2 regions of the Pseudomonas sp. BS3782 TE3695 genome follow, and region 2 is predicted to be linked to the other one. Evidence: riboswitches for the same ligand, from Rfam matches in the RefSeq annotation. Region 2 holds a riboswitch; the other holds the start of a gene.

Region 1 (10,920 bases), 930 kb from region 2:
CTTGGCCAGCGCCCGCAGCAAGCTCGATTGCGCCCCACGACCATCTCCGCGGGGAATACGCAGCAAGGCCAACAAGGTGTCGATGCGCAATCGCCCGGTCGGCGACTCGCCAAACACGTGCAGGCCATCGCGGATCTGCGACTCCTTCAAGTCGCACAGGTACGTGTCCAGGCGCGGCAACCAGATCGCTGCATCGGCATCGCTGTCGAGTTTCTCGTCCAGTTGCAGTTCGCGGTCGATGTGCGTGTCGCGCACCAGTTGCAGAATGTCGCGCTGCAGTTCCCGGGCGCGGCGCGGATCGAGCAATTGCGCTTCGTAATATTCATCGGCCAACGATTCGAGATTGCGCAGCGGACCGTAGGTTTCGGCGCGGGTCAACGGCGGCATCAGGTGATCGATGATCACCGCTTGGGTGCGGCGCTTGGCCTGGGCGCCCTCGCCCGGGTCGTTGACGATGAACGGATAGATGTTCGGCAGCGGCCCGAGCAACGCATCCGGCCAGCAGTTTTCCGACAGCCCGACGCCTTTGCCCGGCAGCCATTCGAGGTTGCCGTGCTTGCCCACATGGATCACGCCGTGAGCGCCGTAGGTGTTGCGCAACCAGAAGTAGAACGCCAGATAACCGTGAGGCGGCACCAGGTCGGGGTCGTGATAGACCGCGCTCGGGTCAACCTGATAACCCCGGGCCGGTTGAATGCCAACAAAGGTCAGGCCGAAGCGCAGACCAGCAATCATCATTCGTCCGCCACGGAACATTGGATCGCTTTCGGGCGCGCCCCAGCGCTCCAGCACGGCTTGGCGATTGGCCTCGGGCAGCGCGTTGAACATCAGGTTGTAGTCGTCCAGCGCGAGGCTTTGATGACAGGGACGCTGATCGAGGGTGTCGAGGTCGTTGCTGACGCCGCCGAGCAATTGCTGGATCAGCGCGGTGCCGGTGCCTGGCAATTCAGCCGGCAGCGGATAACCTTCAGCGTGCAGCGCTCGGAGGATGTTCAACGCCGCAGCCGGAGTATCGAGGCCGACGCCGTTGCCGATACGCCCATCGCGAGTCGGGTAGTTGGCGAGGATCAGGGCGATGCGTTTTTCGCCGTTGGGCACCCGCGCCAGATCGATCCAGCGCCGGGCCAGTTCGGCGACAAAATCCATGCGCTCAGGTTGCGGCCGGTAGCAGACCACGTCTGACTGACTGCGCTCGCTGCGCCAGGCCAGGTCCTTGAAACTGATCGGCCGGCTGATGATCCGCCCGTCCAGCTCCGGCAGTGCGATGTGCATCGCCAGGTCGCGGGGACCGAGGCCTTGTTCGCTGGCGCGCCAACCGGGTTCATTGTCCTGGGCGCAGATCGCTTGAATCACTGGAATGTTGCGGCGAAACGGCCGCAGGTGCGGCGCTTCGGGGCTGGACTGGGCGAAACCGGTGGTGTTGAGAATCACCCCCGCCTCGGCTTCATCCAGCAAGTCCTCAACCACCGTCAGGCAGCCGGGCTCTTTCAAACTGGCCAGCGCAATCGGCAACGGATTCAACCCCGCTGCCTGCAGACACTGGCAGAAAATATCGATGAAACCGGTGTTCGCCGCCTGCAAATGCGAGCGGTAAAACAGCACCGCCGCCACCGGCTGATCAGCTTGCCAGTCGGCTTGCCAATCACTCAACTCAGCGGGGCTTTTGTGCGGGTGGTAGATCGCCGTGCGTGGCAGGGTTTGCGGCTCGGACCATGAGTAGTCGCGATCCAGCCAGCGATTGGCGAGGCAGCGAAACAGGTCGAGTGCGTTGGCCATGCCGCCCTGACGCAGGAAGTGCCAGAGCCGGTCGCGGTCTTGCGCGGTTACGGTGCTCAGGTCACTGAGTTCCGGGTCCGGGCGATCGTCCCCCGGCACCAGAATCAGCTGCACACCGCGCTCGGACAATTCCACCAGCCGCTCAATGCCGTAACGCCAATAGGCGATGCCGCCGTGCAGCGAGATCAGAATCACCTTGGCGTGGCGCAGCACTTCATCGACATAGAGATCGACCGAGGCGTGGTTCTGCACCTGCATCGGGTTGGCCAGGCGCACGCTCGGGTAATCGTCGGGCAACTGTTGCGCCGCTTCGGCGAGCAACGCCAGGCTGGAATCGCCGCTGCACAGGATCACCAGCTCGGCGGGGGTTTGTCCAAGGTCGGCAATGTTGTCATCCGACACGAAACCGCCGGGCTGGGTCCTGAGCAGGTGCATGGCTTAAACGCTGAGCGCAGCGCGCAATTGCGCTTCGAGCGCAGCGGCGTCCAGGCCCTGACCGATCAACACCAGACGGGTGCTGCGCGCTTCTTCAGCACCCCACTGACGGTCGAAGTGCTTGTCGAAACGCGTGCCCACGCCCTGGATAAGCAGGCGCATCGGTTTGTTCGGCACCGCTGCAAAACCTTTGACTCGCAGGATGCCGTGCTGGACCACCAATTGAGTCAGCGCATCCATCAGCAGGCTTTCGTCGGCTTGTGGCAGCTCGATCGAGATGGAATCGAATGCGTCGTGGTCGTGGTCATCGTGATGGCCGTCTTCACCTTCATGGTGATGATCGTGATGGCTGTGCCGGCTGTCGATGTGTTCTTCGGAACCGGCGCCGAGGCCGATCAGCACGTCCAGTGGCAGACGACCGCTGCTGGCTTCGATGACTTTCACCGCTGGCGGCAGTTCTTCGGCGACTTCCAGGCGCACGCGGGCCAGGTCTGCGGCGCTGATCAGATCGGCCTTGTTGAGGATCACCAGGTCGGCGCTGGCCAGTTGGTCGGCGAACAGCTCATGCAGCGGCGATTCGTGGTCCAGGTTCGGGTCAAGTTTGCGCATGGCGTCGACCTGATCCGGGAACGCAGCGAAGGTACCAGCAGCGACGGCCGGGCTGTCGACCACGGTGATCACCGCGTCAACGGTGCAGGCGCTGCGGATTTCTGGCCACTGGAAGGCTTGAACCAAAGGCTTTGGCAGGGCCAGGCCCGAGGTTTCGATGAGGATGTGGTCGAGGTCGCCGCGACGGGCCACCAGTTCGCGCATCACCGGGAAGAATTCTTCCTGAACGGTGCAGCACAGGCAGCCGTTGGCCAGTTCATAAACGCGACCGTTGGCTTCTTCTTCGGTGCAACCGATCGAGCACTGCTTGAGGATTTCGCCGTCGATGCCCAGCTCGCCGAACTCGTTGACGATCACCGCGATACGACGGCCCTGGGCGTTGTCGAGCATGTGGCGCAGCAAGGTGGTTTTGCCCGAGCCGAGGAAGCCGGTAACGATGGTGACGGGGAGTTTAGCCAGTGTTTTCATCGGATGCCCTTTGGCAAGATAGCGGGCATACGGGACGACAATCGCAGCGGCGGATGCGCGCGTGGAAGAGTTCGCCACCGGATCACCCCGCCCGGTTGTAGTGAGAATCTGTGTCGAGGCAGGTCTCCTGGCTGACGGTGTGCCAATCGTTCGACTGGCGTTTGCTGCGCCTTCCCGCGAACCTGATGGATCAGGGTTTGCAGTGGCGTGGCAGCGAACATCACCGTTCACAGTTGCGGGGGCAGCCGCGGCATCGACCGCGTTCCCTTCTTAGCTTCGGCAAATGCCGAAGAACCTCGAAAGCGCAAGGCTACGCATCGTGTGGGGGCGGGTCAATCACTGAGCACGCCGCCCCCCTGTAGGAGCTGCCGAAGGCTGCGATCTTTTGATCTTGTTTTTGAAAGCAACATCAAAAGATCGCAGCCTTCGGCAGCTCCTACAAAGAGCCAGTCAGCAGCGGGCATCCAAGTGAGAACCCTTGCCAATTGACGCCCAACCCCCGCCCATGCTCTCCTACACGCCTTGTTACGGGTGCCCTTCACAGGGTGAAACGGGAAACCGGTGAATCATGTGCTTTACTCTAAAGCCATGTCAGTCCGGTGCTGCCCCCGCAACGGTAAGCGAGTGAAGCGTCAGATCCACTGTGCCCGTCATATGGCATGGGAAGGTGATGCTTGCAGGTCTGGGCGCAAGCCCTGCCCCTCGCGAGCCCGGAGACCGGCCCGCAACACAAAGTGACTTTTACGTTCACTGAATAACAAACCCGCGGTGGGCGGGCGCTGTTCGAAATCTCGGCGTGCCCCGGCGTGCGGAGGTTTTCATGCGCTCTATTCACCCGCTGACAGACCAGAGGGAAGCGCCATGTCGATCATCAGCAGCACCGCCAGCAACACCGATAAAAAGAGCACGATCAGCACCACCACTACCCTGAGCCAACGCCTGACCGCCGCTTTTTGTGCGTCGATCCTTGGCGCCAGCCTTGTGTATTTCGCCGGTTTCTCGCACATCGAAGCGGTACACAACGCCGCGCACGATACCCGTCACAGCGCCGCATTCCCGTGCCATTGAGACCTGCTGACATGATCAAGCGTATTGCGCAAACCGCAGGTTTCACCGGGCTGCTGGCCGCCCTGCTGCTCACCCTGCTGCAAAGCTTCTGGGTGGCTCCGCTGATTTTGCAGGCCGAGACCTACGAAAAATCCGAGCCGGCCGCGGTTCAAATCCACGAGCATGCCGCGGGAGCTGTCACCGCTCACACCCACGATGCCGAAGCCTGGGAGCCCGAAGATGGCTGGCAGCGCGTGCTGTCGACCACCGGCGGCAATCTGGTGGTATCGGTCGGTTTCGCTTTGATGCTGGCGGGCCTCTACACCTTGCGCGCTCCACGCCGTACTTCTCAGGGCCTGCTCTGGGGCCTGGCGGGTTACGCAACGTTCGTGCTGGCGCCAACCCTCGGCCTGCCACCTGAACTGCCAGGCACCGCCGCGGCAGATCTGGCGCAACGGCAGATCTGGTGGATTGGCACCGCCGCATCCACCGCTGTCGGCATCGCGCTGGTCGCTTTCAGCCGCCACTGGCTGATGAAGGTACTCGGCGTGGCAATCCTGGCTGTGCCTCATGTGATCGGTGCGCCGCAGCCGGAAGTCCATTCGATGCTGGCACCGCAAGCTCTGGAAACGCAGTTCAAAATCGCTTCGCAGCTAACCAACATGGCGTTCTGGCTGGCCCTGGGCCTGATCAGCGCCTGGTTGTTCCGCCGCAAAAGCGATGGCCAGTATTGCGCATGACTGACGTCAGCGCAGCGCCGACCCTGGTGGTCGGCCTGGGCTGCCAGCGCGGCTGCCCCGTCAGCACGTTGCGGGCGCTGCTTGATCAGGCATTACAGGCCCATCAAATCGAGCTCCGTGAGATCAAGGCCCTGGCCAGTATCGACCTGAAGCGCGAAGAACCCGCCCTGATCGAACTGGCCGAACAGCTGGCCTTGCCGTTAATGTATTTCAGCAGCGAACAATTGGCCGGTTATGAACCGCAACTCAGCCATCACTCGGACATCGCGTTCGAACGCACCGGCTGTTACGGCGTAGCGGAAAGTGCCGCGCTGGCACTGGCCGAACAATTGGCCCAAGCACCGGCAAAGTTGCTGATTCCACGACAAAAATACGCCCAGGCCACCCTCGCATTGGCCAGCGCCGCGTAAAATCCCCGATAATCCCCGCCTTCGATCATGAGCAATCTTCATCTGAAGCGTGCCCATACCCCTTTTCTGACAGGAAACGACGATGACCGTCTACTTCATTGGCGCCGGCCCAGGCGACCCGGAACTGATCACCGTCAAAGGCCAGCGGCTGATTCGTAGCTGCCCGGTCATCATCTATGCAGGCTCCCTGGTGCCCGCCGCCGTGCTGGAGGGCCACCGCGCCGAACAGGTGGTCAACAGCGCCGAATTGCACCTGGAACAGATCATCGAGCTGATCAAGACTGCTCATGCCAACGGCCAGGACGTGGCCCGGGTACACTCCGGCGATCCGAGCCTGTACGGCGCGATTGGCGAGCAGATTCGCTACTTGCGTGAACTCGACATCCCTTTCGAAATCATTCCCGGCGTCACCGCCACCGCCGCCTGCGCGGCGCTTTTGGGTGCTGAACTGACCCTGCCGGACGTGTCACAAAGCGTGATTCTGACCCGCTACGCCGACAAGACCGCGATGCCGGCCGGCGAAGAGCTGGGCAGTCTGGCGCAGCATGGGGCGACCATGGCGATCCACCTCGGGGTCAATCATCTGGAGAAGATCCTTGCCGAACTGCTGCCGCACTACGGCGCCGATTGCCCGATCGCGGTGATTCATCGGGCGACCTGGCCGGATCAGGACTGGGTGGTGGGGACGCTGGCGGATATTGCCGGGAAGGTTCAAGCCAAAGGGTTTCGCCGCACGGCGTTGATTCTGGTGGGTCGGGTGTTGGGCAGCGATCACTTCAGTGAATCGTCGTTGTATCGCGCGGGGCATGCGCATTTGTACAGGCCCTGAAGCACTTGTGGCGAGGGAGCTTGCTCCCGCTGGACCGCGCAGCGGTCCCAATATCAACCAACGCATTCATCACGGAAAAATGCATCGGCTGGTTTGCGACTGCTTCGCAGTCGAGCGGGAGCAAGCTCCCTCGCCACAGCACCGTTTTTTTATGTCGCAGCGAACACCTTAGTAGTAGGCGTTTTCTTTCTGCGTGTGGTCGGTCACGTCACGAACACCCTTGAGCTCAGGAATACGCTCAAGCAAGGTGCGCTCAATGCCTTCCTTCAAGGTGACGTCTGCCTGGCCGCAGCCCTGGCAACCGCCGCCGAACTTCAGCACGGCGATGCCGTCTTCGACCACATCGATCAGGCTGACCTGACCGCCGTGGCTGGCCAGCCCCGGGTTGATCTCGGTTTGCAGGTAGTAGTTGATGCGCTCGTTGACCGGGCTATCGGCGTTGACCATCGGTACTTTGGCGTTTGGCGCCTTGATGGTCAGCTGGCCGCCCATGCGGTCGGTGGCGTAGTCGACGACTGCATCATCCAGGAAGGCTTCGCTGAAGTGATCGATGTACGCGGTGAAGCTTTTGAGCCCCAGCGCGGTGTCTTCAGGTTTTTCTTCGCCCGGCTTGCAATAGGCAATGCAGGTTTCGGCGTACTGGGTGCCAGGCTGGGTGATAAAGACGCGGATGCCGATACCCGGGGTGTTCTGCTTGGAGAGCAGATCAGCCAGGTAATCGTGGGCGGCGTCGGTAATGGTAATAGCGGTCATGGAAACTCCTCGCAGGCTTGGACGCAGTTTACGCCAATCATCGCGCCGCACAAAGTCCTAGTATTTTTGTCGGGAAAGATGCGCTGATCCAATGTGGGAGCGGGCTTGCTCGCGAAGGCGGCGGCACCGTCAACATTGATGTTGCCTGACACACCGCTTTCGCGAGCAAGCCCGCTCCCACACTGAATCGCAGGCACCTCAAAGATTCTCGTAGCGGTTCATGTCCAGCACGCCCTCTTCCACCGGGTTGGTGTCGTGGATATAGCGACTCAGGTCATGAAAATACTGCCAGAACTGCGGGTGACTGCGGCGGATGCCCCAGCGTTCGACGATTTTCTCAAAACTGGCAGCGTCCTTCGCGATTTCCATCGCATCAACGAAAGCAGGCACTTGGCCGGCCGGAATGTTGAACATGAAATTCGGGTAGCTGCTGAGTACCCCCGGATAAATCGTCAACGTATCGAGCCCCGGCTGATAGCGCCGCGACTCCCCCAGCAGGAACGCCACGTTGCTGTGGGCCCGGTTGCGCAGCAGGCTGTAGATCTCGCGCTTGCCGCTTTGGCTCTCGATACGCAGCATCGTGGCTTCCGGCAAGTGATCGATGACCTTCATCCCCGCCGCCGGACGCGAAGTCAGGCGGCTCAGGGCCTGCTCGGCGTTCTGCAATGCCGGGTCGATGTTCGGTCGCGAGCAGTAAGCACCGTCGCAGCGGTTGATCGGGTCGGGATTGGCATTGAGCTCACCGTACCGGGCCAGCAATTGCAGGGCGAAATCGCGTTTCGGGTCCTTCTCGTCCAGCGTCAGTGCCGTGGGTTTGTCGTTGTCGATGTACTCGTAATCCAGCCACATCTTGAGTTGGCCGCCGTTCTGATACCAATCGTCGAGATACCCATCCCGTGAATCGGCCGGCATCAAGCGCAGGAAGTTCTGCTCGGCACCATTGCGAATCAGATCGAAGTAAAGCCGGGTCTGGGCTTGATGGGATAGGTTGCCAAACACATCGAAGTTGACCGCCAACTGGTAATACGTGCGTTCCAGCAAGGGGAAATCGAACAGCCACATCGTCTGCGGCACTTCACCGATCAGCCCTTTGTTCACCGAGGCGCTGTCGAAATGCCGGAAGATGCTCAGCAGCGCGTTGTCATTGCCGGCCCACAGGGTCGACCAGCTCGGGGCTGGCAAGTCGGCATAGCTGTCCCGGCGCAGGGCCTCGTATTCGTTGCGTTTGTCGCGGTAGTCGTGCCACAGGCTCAGGACACTGCCGACGTCATCGTTCTGCCCCGGCATCGCCAGCAGCGGCGTGGCCTGGCCGCGATAATTCGGGTCGGTGATGTAAAGGTCATGCTCCGGGGCCTGGAACAGCGCCCAGAAGTTATCGCGAATCACGTCGGTGGCGATCTGGCCGCGGCAGACCGGGCCACGAATAAAGGTGCGTACGAAGTATTCGGCGTTATCGAGCATGAACTGATAACGCGCCTGCGCCGGAATCGCCTCGAACGTGGCGAACGGATTGGCCCGGCGTTCCGGCCCATAACCCGGCAGCGCGTTGACCTGCCAGTCGGCGCTGTAGAACAGGCTTTTGATCCGCGCCATCTTTGCCGCGCTGAGCGGATAGGTGATGTGGGTCTTGTGCACGATCACGCCCTGCACCGGCCATAAACGGTAATAGACCTGAGTGCCCGGATCGTCATTCGGACGACGGGTGTTGATCAGGTCAATGGGCTGGCCGGTCGGCGTGCGCGAACGCACCCATTGAAAGAAATGCCCCGGCTCGCCGTCCTTGAAATAGAGGTGGGCCAAAAACCAGTGCTCGAACAACCAGCGTCCCACCAGGCTTTCCCGGGCGCCCGGCGCGTTGAGCAGGTTTTCCCACTGCACCACCTGCAGGGCTTCCCTGGCGCTGGGCACCAGGCCCTGCTCATCGATCGGCGCGCCGGAGGCCAGCCAGCGTTGCAGCGTCTGGTATTGCTGATCGGTCAGACCGGTGACCGCCAGCGGCATGCCTTCTTTGGGATGAGAACGGGCATAGCCGTCGAATTCGGCCGGCATGGCGCACACGTTCTCCCGGTTCAGACCCAGGACGATCTCTTCCGGTAGTTTGGCATTGGGTTGCAACGGCGTTTTGTGGCCCAGCTCGAGCATGCGCGCCATCAGTGCCGCCTGGCTGCCTTGGGCGTCGAGCACCGAATAAAAGCCTTTTTGCTGCCAGGCGCGTTTGCCGAAGGCGTCATAAAACAGCCGGGTCGGCGCTGCGGCCTGTCTGCGTTCACCATCATAAACGGGCGCCTTGGTTGCCCCTCGGGTCGCCCCTTCACCACTGCCCAGATTGAGCTGACAGGCGGAGTCGTAGCAGGCATGGCAGGCCACGCACTTTTCGGTGAAGATCGGTTGAATGTCCCGGGCGTAGGAAATGTCCGGACCTTGCGCAACGGCGCCCCCGCTTAAAAACAGCATCAATAGGCTGGTGACGACGCGATACGACATATCCCTGGTCCTGATCATGAGAAAACGCCGCGATTCTACCGGTCTGGCCTGCGCACCAACATGAACGATATTCATGCAAAACCCGCACATGCTCCAAAAGCGCACAGGTTTGTTATCATTCCGGCCCTTCGTCATGGCCTTACCGAGTAGTCCAAATGTCCGATCGCAGCGTTCGCCTTCAAGCTCTCAAGCACGCCCTCAAAGAGCGCATCCTGATTCTCGATGGCGGCATGGGTACGATGATCCAGAGCTACAAGCTCGAGGAGCAGGATTACCGTGGCAAACGCTTCGCCGACTGGCCGAGCGATGTCAAAGGCAACAACGACTTGTTGGTGTTGACACGTCCTGACGTGATTGGCGGCATCGAGAAGGCCTATCTGGACGCCGGCGCCGACATCCTGGAAACCAACACTTTCAACGCCACCCGGATTTCCATGGCCGATTACGGCATGGAAGAACTCGCCTACGAATTGAACGTAGAAGGCGCTCGCCTGGCCCGCAAGATTGCCGATGCGAAAACTCTCGAGAACCCGGACAAGCCGCGTTTCGTCGCTGGCGTACTCGGCCCGACCAGCCGCACCTGCTCGCTGTCGCCGGACGTGAACAACCCTGGCTACCGCAACGTGACCTTCGATGAGCTGGTGGAGAACTACACCGAAGCCACCAAAGGCCTGATCGAAGGCGGCGCCGACCTGATCCTGATCGAAACCATCTTCGATACCCTCAACGCCAAAGCGGCGATTTTCGCCGTGCAAGGCGTGTTCGAAGAACTGGGCGTCGAGTTGCCGATCATGATCTCCGGCACCATCACCGACGCCTCTGGCCGCACACTGTCGGGACAGACCACCGAAGCGTTCTGGAACTCCGTGGCCCACGCCAAACCGATTTCGGTCGGCCTGAACTGCGCCCTCGGGGCCAGCGAATTGCGTCCGTACCTGGAAGAACTGTCGAACAAGGCCAACACCCACGTTTCCGCACACCCGAACGCCGGTCTGCCAAACGAATTCGGCGAGTACGACGAACTGCCGGCCCAAACCGCCAAGGTCATCGAAGAATTCGCCCAAAGCGGCTTTCTGAACATCGTCGGCGGCTGCTGCGGCACCACGCCGGGCCACATCGAAGCCATCGCCAAAGCGGTGGCCGGCTATGCGCCGCGTGAGATTCCGGACATTCCCAAGGCCTGCCGCCTGTCGGGCCTGGAACCGTTCACCATTGATCGCAGCTCGCTGTTCGTCAACGTCGGCGAGCGCACCAACATCACCGGTTCCGCCAAGTTCGCCCGCCTGATCCGTGAAGACAACTACACCGAAGCCCTGGAAGTCGCCCTGCAACAGGTCGAAGCCGGCGCACAGGTGATCGACATCAACAT
Region 2 (10,920 bases):
GCCAATCGGCTTCGGCAATGCCGTATTGAAGCGCCGCCTTGCGCAAGCGGCCCCCGTGCTCAAGCATAAAACTCCGCCCCCACGCAAAGAATCAGCAGCCATAACCATACCCCGCGCTGGACCAATTGCCAGCCACGGTCGATGGAATCGGCATCCGCCGGCACGCCTTCGCCCAATTGCGGACGCTGATGCAGTTCACCGTGATAAATCGCCGCCCCACCCAACTCGACACCCAGCGCGCCAGCACCGGCCGCCATCACCGGCCCGGCATTCGGGCTGTCCCAAGTCGGGCCCTGGGTGCGCCAGCACTTCAGCGCCAGTCGGGTTTTGCCCAGCAACGCGTAGGTCAACGCCACCAGGCGTGCGGGAATGTAATTCAGAACATCATCGATCTTCGCCGCCGCCCAACCGAAACGTTCGAAGCGATCGTTGCGATAACCCCACATCGCATCGAGGGTGTTGCTCAGGCGATAGAGCACCACGCCGGGCGCACCCGCCACGGCAAACCAGAACAGCGCGGCGAATACTGCATCGCTGCCGTTCTCCAGCACCGATTCGGTGGCGGCGCGGGCGACTTCGGTTTCATCCAGTTCGCTGGTCTGACGGCTGACCAGATAGCCGACGCGTTTGCGCGCCTCGATCAGATCATCGCTGCGCAGGGCCTTGGCCACCGGCTCAACGTGCTCACCAAGGCTGCGCATGCCAAGGGCGCAATAGAGCACGAGAATCTCGACGATCCAACCGACATAAGGCGCCCAGGAAAGTGCGGTGGCCAATAAGGTCAGCGGCACAACCGCCATCACCCAGGCCGTAACGCCGTGACTGCGCCAGCCACGGCCACCGGAGTTGAAACGTTGCTCGATGCGATCGGCAAAACGACCGAACGCCACCAGCGGATGCCAGCGTTTGGGTTCACCCAGTAGCGCATCCAGCGCGACCGCGGCGACACTCAACAACGCCACACTCATTGACTCACTCCCCAATAATTTTCATACAGCAATTCGCTGAGCGGACGCGCCTGCGCCCAGCCTTCGAGTACCAGCATTGGCGCCGGGTAGAATTCCTTGACCGGCCCCAGACAAAGGACGGCCAACGGCTTGGCGCCGGTCGGTAAACCCAGCAAGTCCGCCAGCGCTTGTGGCTCGAACAATGACACCCAGCCCATGCCCAGGCCTTCGGCGCGGGAGGCGAGCCAAAGGTTCTGGATGGCGCAGGACAGCGACGCCATGTCCATTTCCGGCAGCGTACGACGGCCGAAAATGTGCCGCTCTCGATCGTCCATCAGTGCAGCGACCAGCACCTCGGCGCAGTCGTTGATGCCTTCGACCTTGAGCTTCATGAATTCGTCGGAGCGCTCGCCGAGGGCTTCGGCAGTGCGGATGCGTTCGTCTTCCACCAGTTGCTGGATCTTGCCGCGCAGGGCCCGGTCGCTGATGCGGATGAAACGCCAGGGCTGCATCAGGCCGACACTCGGCGCCTGGTGCGCGGCTTCGAGCAGACGCCTCAATAACGCAGGCTCGACGGTGCCGCCGCTGAAGTGCCGCATGTCGCGGCGCTCGGCAATGACTCGGTAAACGGCTGCGCGTTCGGCTTCGGAAAATGTGTTGTCGGTCATGGCCTCTTCGCGAGCAAGCCCGCTCCCACATTTGAAATGCGTTCCCCTGTGGGAGCAGGCTTGCTCGCGAAGGCGTCCTCAAGGTCAGGCAAAAATAGCGCGGCAATCGCCGATGGATTGGACGGGAAATAAAAGTGCACATAAGAAGCCGTCATCCGCCCCTTACGATAAACCGCCTCCGCCCCTCGCCCGCCATTGGGGCTCAAACCTCGAGCAATCGGCTCAAGTCCGGTGCTGGTCAACGAGTGGTGATAAGTGTGCCCACGCAGCAAACCTTCCGGCAACTCGACTGCCTGCAAGGCCAACGCGGCAAGACGCTTTTGCATCACCGCATCACCGGCCAGCAAGCCAACCAGTTCAGCGCGAGTGCCCTCGACATCGGTCAAGGAATCCAGCAAATACAGCATGCCGCCACACTCGGCCAGCAACGGTTTGCCCGCCGCATGGTGCGCGCGGATCGCGGTCAGCATCGGCGTGTTTTGTGACAACGCCACATGGTGCAATTCGGGGTAGCCGCCCGGCAGATAGAGGCTGTCTGCCTCAGGTAATTCGCTGTCGCGGATCGGCGAAAAGAACGTCAATTCGGCGCCCATGGCCCGCAGCAGATCCAGGCTCGCGCCGTAGGTAAACGCGAAAGCTTCGTCCCGGGCCACGGCAATCCGCACACCGGCCAGCAACGGTTCGGCGGCGATCATTTCAGGCGCGGCGAATTCCACGGCTGGCGGCAGCGCCACATCGCAACTGCTGGCCAAAGAGTCGGCCGCCGCATCGAGACGCAGGTCGAGATCGTTCAATTCACTGGCCTGAACCAGGCCGAGATGCCGACTCGGCAATTCGATCCCGGTCTCCCGGGACAACGCGCCGTACCAGCGCAAACCTTCAGTCAGGCTGCCTTCGAGCAATTGCGCATGGCGCACGGTGCCGACCCGGTTGGCCAACACACCGGCAAACGGCAAATCCGGCTGATAACGCGCAAGGCCCAGGGCCAGCGCGCCAAACGTCTGCGCCATGGCGGTGCCATCGATCACGCCGAGCACCGGCACACCGAAGTGCCGCGCCAGATCGGCGCTGGACGGCGTACCGTCGAACAGCCCCATGACGCCTTCGATGAGGATCAGGTCGGCTTCGCCAGCGGCTTCCCACAATAGCCGTCGACTTTCTTGCTCGCCGACCATCCACATGTCGAGTTGATAAACCGGTGCGCCGCTGGCGCGCTCGAGAATCATCGGGTCGAGAAAGTCCGGGCCGCATTTGAACACGCGAACCTTGCGCCCCTGATTGCGATGCAAACGGGCGAGCGCGGCGGTGACGGTGGTCTTGCCCTGACCGGAGGCCGGCGCGGCGATCAGTACCGCCGGGCATTGACGATGGCTATTCATAAAATGCAGTTCACAACTCGACGCCTTTTTGCGCTTTGATTCCGGCCTGGAAGGCGTGCTTGATCATGCCCATTTCAGTGACGGTGTCGGCCAGCTCGATCATCTCCGGTTTGGCGCCGCGACCGGTGACCACCACGTGCTGCAACGGCGGACGCGCCTGCAAGTCGCTGAGCACCTGATCGAGATCGAGGTAGCCGTGCTTGAGGGCGATGTTCAGTTCATCGAGCACTACCAGGCCAATGGCCGGATCACGCAGCAATTCGCGGGACACTGCCCAGGCGGCTTCGGCGGCGGCGATGTCACGCTGGCGATCCTGAGTTTCCCAGGTGAAGCCCTCGCCCATCACATGAAAACGCACCTGCTCCGGGAAGCGCCGGAAGAACAGCTCCTCGCCGGTGCTGTTGCGCCCCTTGATGAACTGCACCACGCCGCACTGCATGCCATGGCCCATGGCCCGCGCAAGCATGCCGAACGCCGAGCTGCTCTTGCCTTTGCCGTTGCCAGAGAGCACCAGCAGCAAACCGCATTCATTCGGCGAGTTGGCGATGCGTTCGTCGATCACCGCTTTTTTGCGCAGCATGCGCGCCAGATGGCGTTCGTCACGATCGGGAGTATCAGTCATGGGGGGAGCTCTCCGTTGAGGCTGGATAACGGCGGGCAGGCACAAGAATAGACGGCAACAAGCCTGGCATCGCCCACCGTGATGCCGTTGGATGAATCAGGCCGGTCTCCGGGCTCATGAGCGGCTTGCGCCTGACCGCGCGCCTTCCCATGTTGATATCAACACAGTGGCTCAAGGCGCAGTCTTCTCTCATTTACCGTTGCGGGGGCAGCGCCGGGATCATGACTCTTCGTCGCTTGAAGATAGTCACTCACCGGCTTCCCTGTTTCACTCTGTCGACCAAGGTCACAGAGCACCTGAAACAAGCCGCGAAGGTTAGAGGGTTGGGGATGGAGCGTCAATTAAAGCCGGGACACCGCTGAGCGAATAACTGCCATCGATCAATTAACTGACGCCAATCTTGTGCCACACTGTCAGCAGTGATATCAAAGAGCCACAACCTGACAACACAATAACAAGGGTGAGCCACATGCAAGGCATGATCATCAGCAATCCGAAGCTGGAATTCCTGCGGCCGGTGCTGGAACGCTGGTTTGACTGTATCGACCGCTACAACGCCGTGCGCGGCGATAACGATACACCTTACTGGTATGACGAAAACGCCAACCTCGGCCTGCTCTCCGCCGCGGCCTGGATGGCAGAAATGGTCACGCTGGCACAGACGTCGACCCGCAAACAGATTGAAGAAGGCGAACGTAACGCCCGCGCCGATCTGTTTATCGCCAGCAGCGAAGAACGCGCATATCTCCAAGCCACCCAGCGCTGGCCACGGGTCAATAGCCTGAACCTCACCCAGGCGCTGGCGGACATCACCAGCGATGCGAAGCGAATCAGCTACGCCAGCGACCTGAAACTCGGCTGTCTGTTTGTCGCGCCACAAAAAGCCCAGCACAGCGCCACCCCGGAGGAACTCCAGGACATGGTCGATGACCTGCAAAAGGAACACACCTGCGCCGTGGCCTGGTATTTCCCTTACGCCTACCGCAAGTTGCGTAATGAAGCCGGCAACTATCATCCGGGCATCGCTATTGTGCTCAAGGAAGCCCGCGGCTGACCGGTTGAACCATCGAGCGTCTACGCTTCTCTATGATTACATCAATGCATTCATAGGGAAGATCGTAATGCGCAAACCCCAGCTCGCTTTCATCATCGCGCTCGCCGGAGGGCTCGCTGCCTGTGGTGAAACCTCCAGACTGCAAGTCTCGGATGGCACAGGCCCTTCGCCCAAGCTGCCAGAACCGAATAAAACCCTGATCCCGACGGTGAACATCGCCCCGGCGATCGGCTGGCCTGAAGGCAAGAAACCTGCCGCCGCACCAGGGACTCAAGTGGCGGCGTTTGCCGAAGGCCTCGAACACCCGCGCTGGCTCTATGTACTACCCAACGGCGACGTACTGGTAGCCGAAACCAACGCACCGCCTAAACCTGGCGGAGGCATTCGCGGCTGGGTCATGGGCAAAGTCATGGGCCGCGCCGGTGCCGGCGTCCCCAGCCCGAACCGCATCACCCTGCTGCGGGACAAGGACCACGATGGCATCGCCGAAACCCGCACGGTATTCCTGGAAAACCTCAACTCGCCCTTCGGCATGACCCTGGTCGGCAATGACCTGTACGTCGCCGACACTGATCGCCTGCTGCGTTTCCACTATGAAAACGGCGAGACGGCGATCAAGTCGCAGCCGATCAAGGTGGTCGATCTGCCGGGCGGCACGCTGAATCATCACTGGACCAAAAACGTCATCGCCAGCAAGGATGGCAGCAAGCTGTACGTCACCGTGGGCTCGAACAGCAACATTGGTGAAAACGGCATGGATCAGGAGGAAGGCCGCGCGGCGATCTGGGAGGTGGACCGTGCCACCGGCAACCATCGGATCTTCGCCTCGGGGATTCGCAATCCAAACGGCCTGGCCTGGGAACCGCAGAGCGGCGCCCTGTGGACCGCCGTCAATGAACGTGACGAAATTGGCAGCGACCTGGTGCCGGACTACATCACCTCCGTGAAGGACGGCGGGTTCTACGGCTGGCCCTACAGCTATTACGGCCAGCACGTCGACATTCGCGTCGAGCCGCAAAACCCCGATCTGGTGGCCAAGGCGATTGCACCGGACTACGCGGTGGGGCCGCATACCGCGTCACTGGGCCTGACGTTCGCCGAAGGCAGCAAGTTGCCCGCGCCGTTCACCCAAGGTGCCTTCATCGGCCAACACGGCTCGTGGAACCGCAAGCCACACAGCGGCTATAAAGTGATTTTCGTGCCGTTCAACGCCGGCAAACCGAGCGGGCAGCCGGTGGATGTGCTCACCGGTTTCCTCACTGACGACGAAAAAGCCATGGGCCGGCCGGTGGGTGTGGTGATCGATCAGCAAGGAGGCTTACTGGTGGCGGATGATGTGGGGAACAAGGTGTGGCGCGTTTCCGCGGCTAAATAAACATCAAAAGATCGCAGCCTTCGGCAGCTCCTACATTGGATGATATATACCCTGTGGGAGCTGCCGCAGGCTGCGATCTTTTCCAACAAGCGCTTACCTTTACGGCAGACAACGCCCCTCTAGGGATTATGTGCCAAATGCTCAGGTTGCAAGACACGCTTGGCGCTCAGGTAGGCTTTCTGCCAGTAAGCCTTGGACAGGCTGTCCAGCTTGACCGTGCCGCCCGTGGCTGGCGCGTGGACGAAGCGGCCTTCGCCGACGTAGATCCCGGCGTGGCTGACCTGGGAGCCGCCATTGGTGGCGAAGAAAATCAGGTCACCGGTTTGCAGGCCTTCCTTGCCGACACTGGGGGCTTGCATGCCGATCATCTCGCGGGTGGAGCGCGGCAAGGAAATGCCGGCGACATCGCGATAAACGTAACCGATCAGACCGCTGCAATCGAACCCGGAATCCGGAGTGTTGCCGCCCCAGCGATAAGGTGTTCCCACCAGGCCCAGCGCGCGAAACAGCACGTCTTCTGCCGCAGGGGAAAAGGCTTGGGAAGGACCGAAAACAATGGGAGCGCGAACCACCGGCGCAGGTGGCGGTGTGCGGCTGGCGCAGGCGCTGAGCAGCGCTGCGAAGAATATGAGTGTGAGGCGGGCCGACATCGTCATAAACAGAACATCCTGATCTGGCTGCGGCTTTTTCCACCGAAAAGGCAGAAAAGAAAACCGCCTGCGCAGAACGCAGGCGGTTTGCCATCAATAATAGATCAGGATTCTAGCGGCTACGCGGCAAACTTCAAGTAAGACTTTAAGTTCGCCTTACAAACAGTCCGCTTACTTGCGTGCCGTGACGATAGTCGGGGCCGCAGTCGGCGCCATCGCGAGTGCGCGTTTGGCTTCGATGAAGGTTTTGCTCCAGTAGCTGTCGCCCAGGCTATCAATCCGGACACCACCGCTTTTGCGGCTGCTGGAGTGGATGAACTGGTTGTCACCCAGGTAGATCCCGGCGTGACTGACACGACCGCGACGACCATTGGTGGCAAAGAACAGCAGATCACCCGGTTTGAGGGCGCTGCGAGCAACCAGAGGAGCGTCAACGTTGATCATTTCGCGGGTGGAGCGCGGCAGGTTCATGCCGGCCTCTTCACGAAACAGGTAACCGATGAAGCCGCTGCAGTCGAAACCGGCTTCAGAGGTGCCGCCGAAACGATAACGGGTACCGATCAGGGACATGCCACGTTCGAGAATGCTGTCGGCGAGAACCGGAAGCTGGTACGACTTGCCGCCGGCGAAGTCTGCCAGTTCTTTATCGGTGGTTAGCTCTTCCTGGAAAAGAACGGAAGAAGACTGCGCAGTAACTGAATTTGAAACCTGCTGTTTTGGCGCTTGCTGGGACACTGGAGAGTGGGCAGCGCAACCGAACAACAGGGTGACGAGTGCGAGAGGCACGAGGGGTGCGAAGCGATTTAGCATGGGCACGACCGTGGCTGATAGTTTCTGAAGAAGCCGCGACTATGCCCGCTATCATCCTCATTTGCAAATTCAATCGATCTGTATGTGACTTTTCGGTTTCTCGTTTACATCTAAGCGCTTAAGCCCATTTTGAACCTTTGCGCAGCCTGCCCTCTTGCAGGAAAGCGGATTCGTTGACGCCTGGAAAATGCCGAAACCCGCGTAAAACCTGAGTCTGATCAGGTTCCTTTACCAACCCAGGGTTTCTTTCAGGAACGGGATTGTCAGCTTGCGCTGAGCTTGAAGGGAGGCCTGATCGAGGCGCTCGAGCAACTCGAAAAGCGCGCTCATGCTGCGAGTACCACGGGTCAAGATAAAATGCCCGACCTCGTCGGTCAGGTGCAGGCCACGGCGCGATGCGCGTAACTGCAAGGCACGCAATTTATCTTCGTCAGAGAGTGGACGCATCTGGAAGATGAGTGCCAGTGTCAGCCGCGACTTGAGATCCGCCAGCTTCACCGGCAATTCACGCGGGGATGTCGAGGCGGCGATCAGCAGGCGCCGGCCGCTGTCACGCAAGCGATTGAATAGATGAAACAGCGCCTCTTCCCAATCTGCCTTGCCGGCGACGGCCTGCAGATCGTCCAGGCAGACCAGTTCGTATTGTTCGAGGTGATCGAGGATTTCGATGCCGCGGTCCAGCAACTCGGCCAACGGCAAGTACACCGCCCGCTCCCCCAGCTGTTCGAAGCGCAGACACGCCGCCTGCAACAAATGCGTGCGCCCGACCCCGTCCTTGCCCCAGAGGTAAATCAGGCTTTCCGTCCAGCCGGCGTCGGCTTCGCAGAGCCGCTCGACATAGCCGAGTGCAGCGGCATTGGCGCCTGGGTAGTAGTTGATAAAGGTAGCGTCATCACGCAGACGCACACCTAGGGGCAGCTGAATCGGTTTCATGCTGACTGAACAGTTCCAAAGGAACCGTTAGTGGCCTCTGTGTAAAGTTTGCGAAGTTTATACCCGTGAGGCTGACCGCACAATGCGACAGACCACAAGCAAAATCAAAGGTTTGCGTTAACGACAGTTTCTTTGGCGGCGCATGTGACAGCCGCACAAGGGATACGGGCACACCTGGCACGAAACCAGGCTGCCCGCCATGAGCGATCAAAAACCCTTACAGCGCGGATTCGTCGATACCCCCATAGATATCCGAATCCTTATACAAATCGTGTACGTGACGCACCAGGACCATGATCACCGCCGCCACCGGCAACGCCAGCAACACACCGGTAAAACCAAACAGCTCGCCGCCGGCCAGGATGGCGAAGATCACCGCCACCGGGTGCAGGCCGATCCGGTCGCCGACCAATAACGGCGTCAGGACCATGCCTTCCAGCGCCTGGCCGACCATGAATACCGCGACAATACCGATCAAGGGATACAAATCGCCACCGAACTGGAACAAACCGGCAATCAATGCTGCACCAATTCCGATGACGAACCCCATGTACGGCACGATCGCCGCCAGACCGGCGATCAGACCGATCAACAGCCCCAGCTCCAGCCCGACGATCATCAAGCCTGCGGCGTAGATCACCCCCAGCGCCAGCATCACCAGCAACTGCCCGCGCACGAAGGCCCCGAGCACTTCATGGCATTCTTCCGCCAAGGTCATGACGCGCGCTTCACGATCACGGGGTAGCAGGCTGCGGATCTTGGCCATCATCAGATCCCAGTCGCGCAACAGATAAAAACTCACCACCGGAATCAGCACCAGATTGGCCAGCAAGCCAATTAGTGCAAGACCTGAAGCCGTTGCTTGACTCAGCACCACGCCGACCACATCGGTGGTCTGGCCCATGTGCTCGCTGAACGCCGCCTTGAGTTTGTCGAATTTCCAGAAGCCGTCCGACAACCCCATCTTCGATTGCGCCCACGGCACGGCAGTGTGCTGCAACCAGTCGAGCATTTGCGGCGTCAGCTCATACAAGCGAAAAAGTTGCTTGGCGAGCATCGGCACCAACACCAACAGCAATGCGGTGACGAGCAATGTGAACAAGGCAAACACCGCCACCACGCCCCAGGTCCGCGAAAGGCCATACTTTTCCAGCCGATCCACCAGCGGGTCGAACAGATAAGCCAGCAACAGCGCCACCAAAAAAGGCGTCAGGATCGGGTGCAACAGGTAAACAAACGCGCAAAGCAGGACCACCCCACCGAGCCAGAACCAACGCCGTGTATCGGCCATGTACCACTCCTGCTTCTATATAAAGAAAAACTACCAGCGAAAACGTAACTGCGGTGTCGGGGCCGGGGCTGGCGCTACGGCTGGTGTCGAACCAGCCGTCACTGTCTGAACAGGGACCGTGGGTGCCGGCGCCTCACCGGCCGGAATTTCCTGCAACCTGCCCAAGGACAACTGCGCCCGCAACTGATCGGGGCTGCCGTTGACCCGATAAAGCACGCGGTCGCCGTCGACACTTTGCAGGCGTGCCCCAAAAGGCTCCAGCAATCGCCCGAGCGTCGCATAACGTTCCAGGCTCATCCCTTGCACTTCCAGCAATTGCTCGCTCGAAGCGCCCGGCTTGGCGGCAAAACGCGGCGCGAGGCGTTGGCTGACCGCCAGCATCACCGCATCGGCCAGCGCGGCAGTATCGGCGCCCTGCGCACTCCCGGCTTCTTTTTGATCGCCCAACCACAAACGCCACTTGGCTTGCCATTGGCCACCCTCTTCACGGGCATGCACCGCCAGCAAAGCGTCGGCATTGTAACGGTCGGATGCGCCCCGCAGCGGTGCCGGGTCTGCGCTCTCCAGATTCGGCGCAGTGGCGACAATCTGCTCGTTCAGGTCCGCCAGCGGCAACCGCAGCGGCAGCCCACGGTGTTGCGCCGCTCGAAGCAGTGGCGTGGCGCTCGCCTGACCATCGCCGACCAGGCTCGAACCTTCAGTGGAATCGTTCAACCACCAGCCGAGGATCGATGGCCGGTTCGCGCCCCACACGGCCAACCCGGCACGCCGCAAGGCCTGTTCAGTGGTGGCCGGGTCGAAATCGACTTTCAGCACTTGCGGTGGCCCGGCGTCATATCCGAACTGACTGATGATCTGCTGAGGGTCCTTGCGCACGGTCGCAAGACCCGGGCTCTGCGCCGCCTTGGGGTCGCCAGTCAGGCGCAACACCAACGTATCCAGCGCCCTCTGAGTCGCCTGGTCGCGCTCCTCCGGTGTCTGGCTGCTGACAGGCTCGCGCACTTGATAGAGGCCTTTGACGGTTTCGGCATGACCGGTCAGGCTGACCATGGATAAACAGCCCGCGAACAAGAATTTAAGAAAACGCATAAAAAGATTCCTGACGACAAGAGCGGCTGGAACAGACCGCGTGAAGATGAATGAACCAAGGGTCTGTTGACCATAGATTCAAGCAAAACATTCACCCGGTCC

What was found. A riboswitch is a leader RNA that binds a small molecule or an ion and turns the genes downstream of it on or off. The one in region 2 is predicted to bind cobalamin.
Region 1: linked by a shared signal. The riboswitch ahead of cobW (cobalamin biosynthesis protein CobW) and the one ahead of cobO (cob(I)yrinic acid a,c-diamide adenosyltransferase) in region 2 are both predicted to bind cobalamin.

What each region holds. Positions count from the first base shown of each region.
Region 1 is NZ_JBNDKB010000001.1:4,299,925-4,310,844, forward strand. Features, by position in the region: gene cobN (cobaltochelatase subunit CobN) at 1-2,211, opposite strand, end outside; gene cobW (cobalamin biosynthesis protein CobW) at 2,215-3,288, opposite strand; cobalamin riboswitch at 3,389-3,602, opposite strand; cobalamin riboswitch at 3,801-4,028, shown strand; gene ABH909_RS19260 (CbtB domain-containing protein) at 4,150-4,356, shown strand; gene ABH909_RS19265 (CbtA family protein) at 4,368-5,075, shown strand; gene ABH909_RS19270 (cobalamin biosynthesis protein) at 5,072-5,485, shown strand; gene cobM (precorrin-4 C(11)-methyltransferase) at 5,568-6,314, shown strand; gene nfuA (Fe-S biogenesis protein NfuA) at 6,483-7,067, opposite strand; gene ABH909_RS19285 (fatty acid cis/trans isomerase) at 7,266-9,551, opposite strand; gene metH (methionine synthase) at 9,707-10,920, shown strand, end outside.
Region 2 is NZ_JBNDKB010000001.1:5,231,115-5,242,034, forward strand. Features, by position in the region: gene cobD (threonine-phosphate decarboxylase CobD) at 1-67, opposite strand, end outside; gene cbiB (adenosylcobinamide-phosphate synthase CbiB) at 60-968, opposite strand; gene bluB (5,6-dimethylbenzimidazole synthase) at 965-1,615, opposite strand; gene ABH909_RS23550 (cobyrinate a,c-diamide synthase) at 1,612-2,994, opposite strand; gene cobO (cob(I)yrinic acid a,c-diamide adenosyltransferase) at 3,005-3,616, opposite strand; cobalamin riboswitch at 3,699-3,931, opposite strand; gene ABH909_RS23560 (hypothetical protein) at 4,086-4,670, shown strand; gene ABH909_RS23565 (PQQ-dependent sugar dehydrogenase) at 4,738-6,045, shown strand; gene ABH909_RS23570 (C40 family peptidase) at 6,165-6,701, opposite strand; gene ABH909_RS23575 (C40 family peptidase) at 6,867-7,505, opposite strand; gene hda (DnaA regulatory inactivator Hda) at 7,734-8,438, opposite strand; gene ABH909_RS23585 (AI-2E family transporter) at 8,656-9,729, opposite strand; gene ABH909_RS23590 (DUF2066 domain-containing protein) at 9,760-10,818, opposite strand.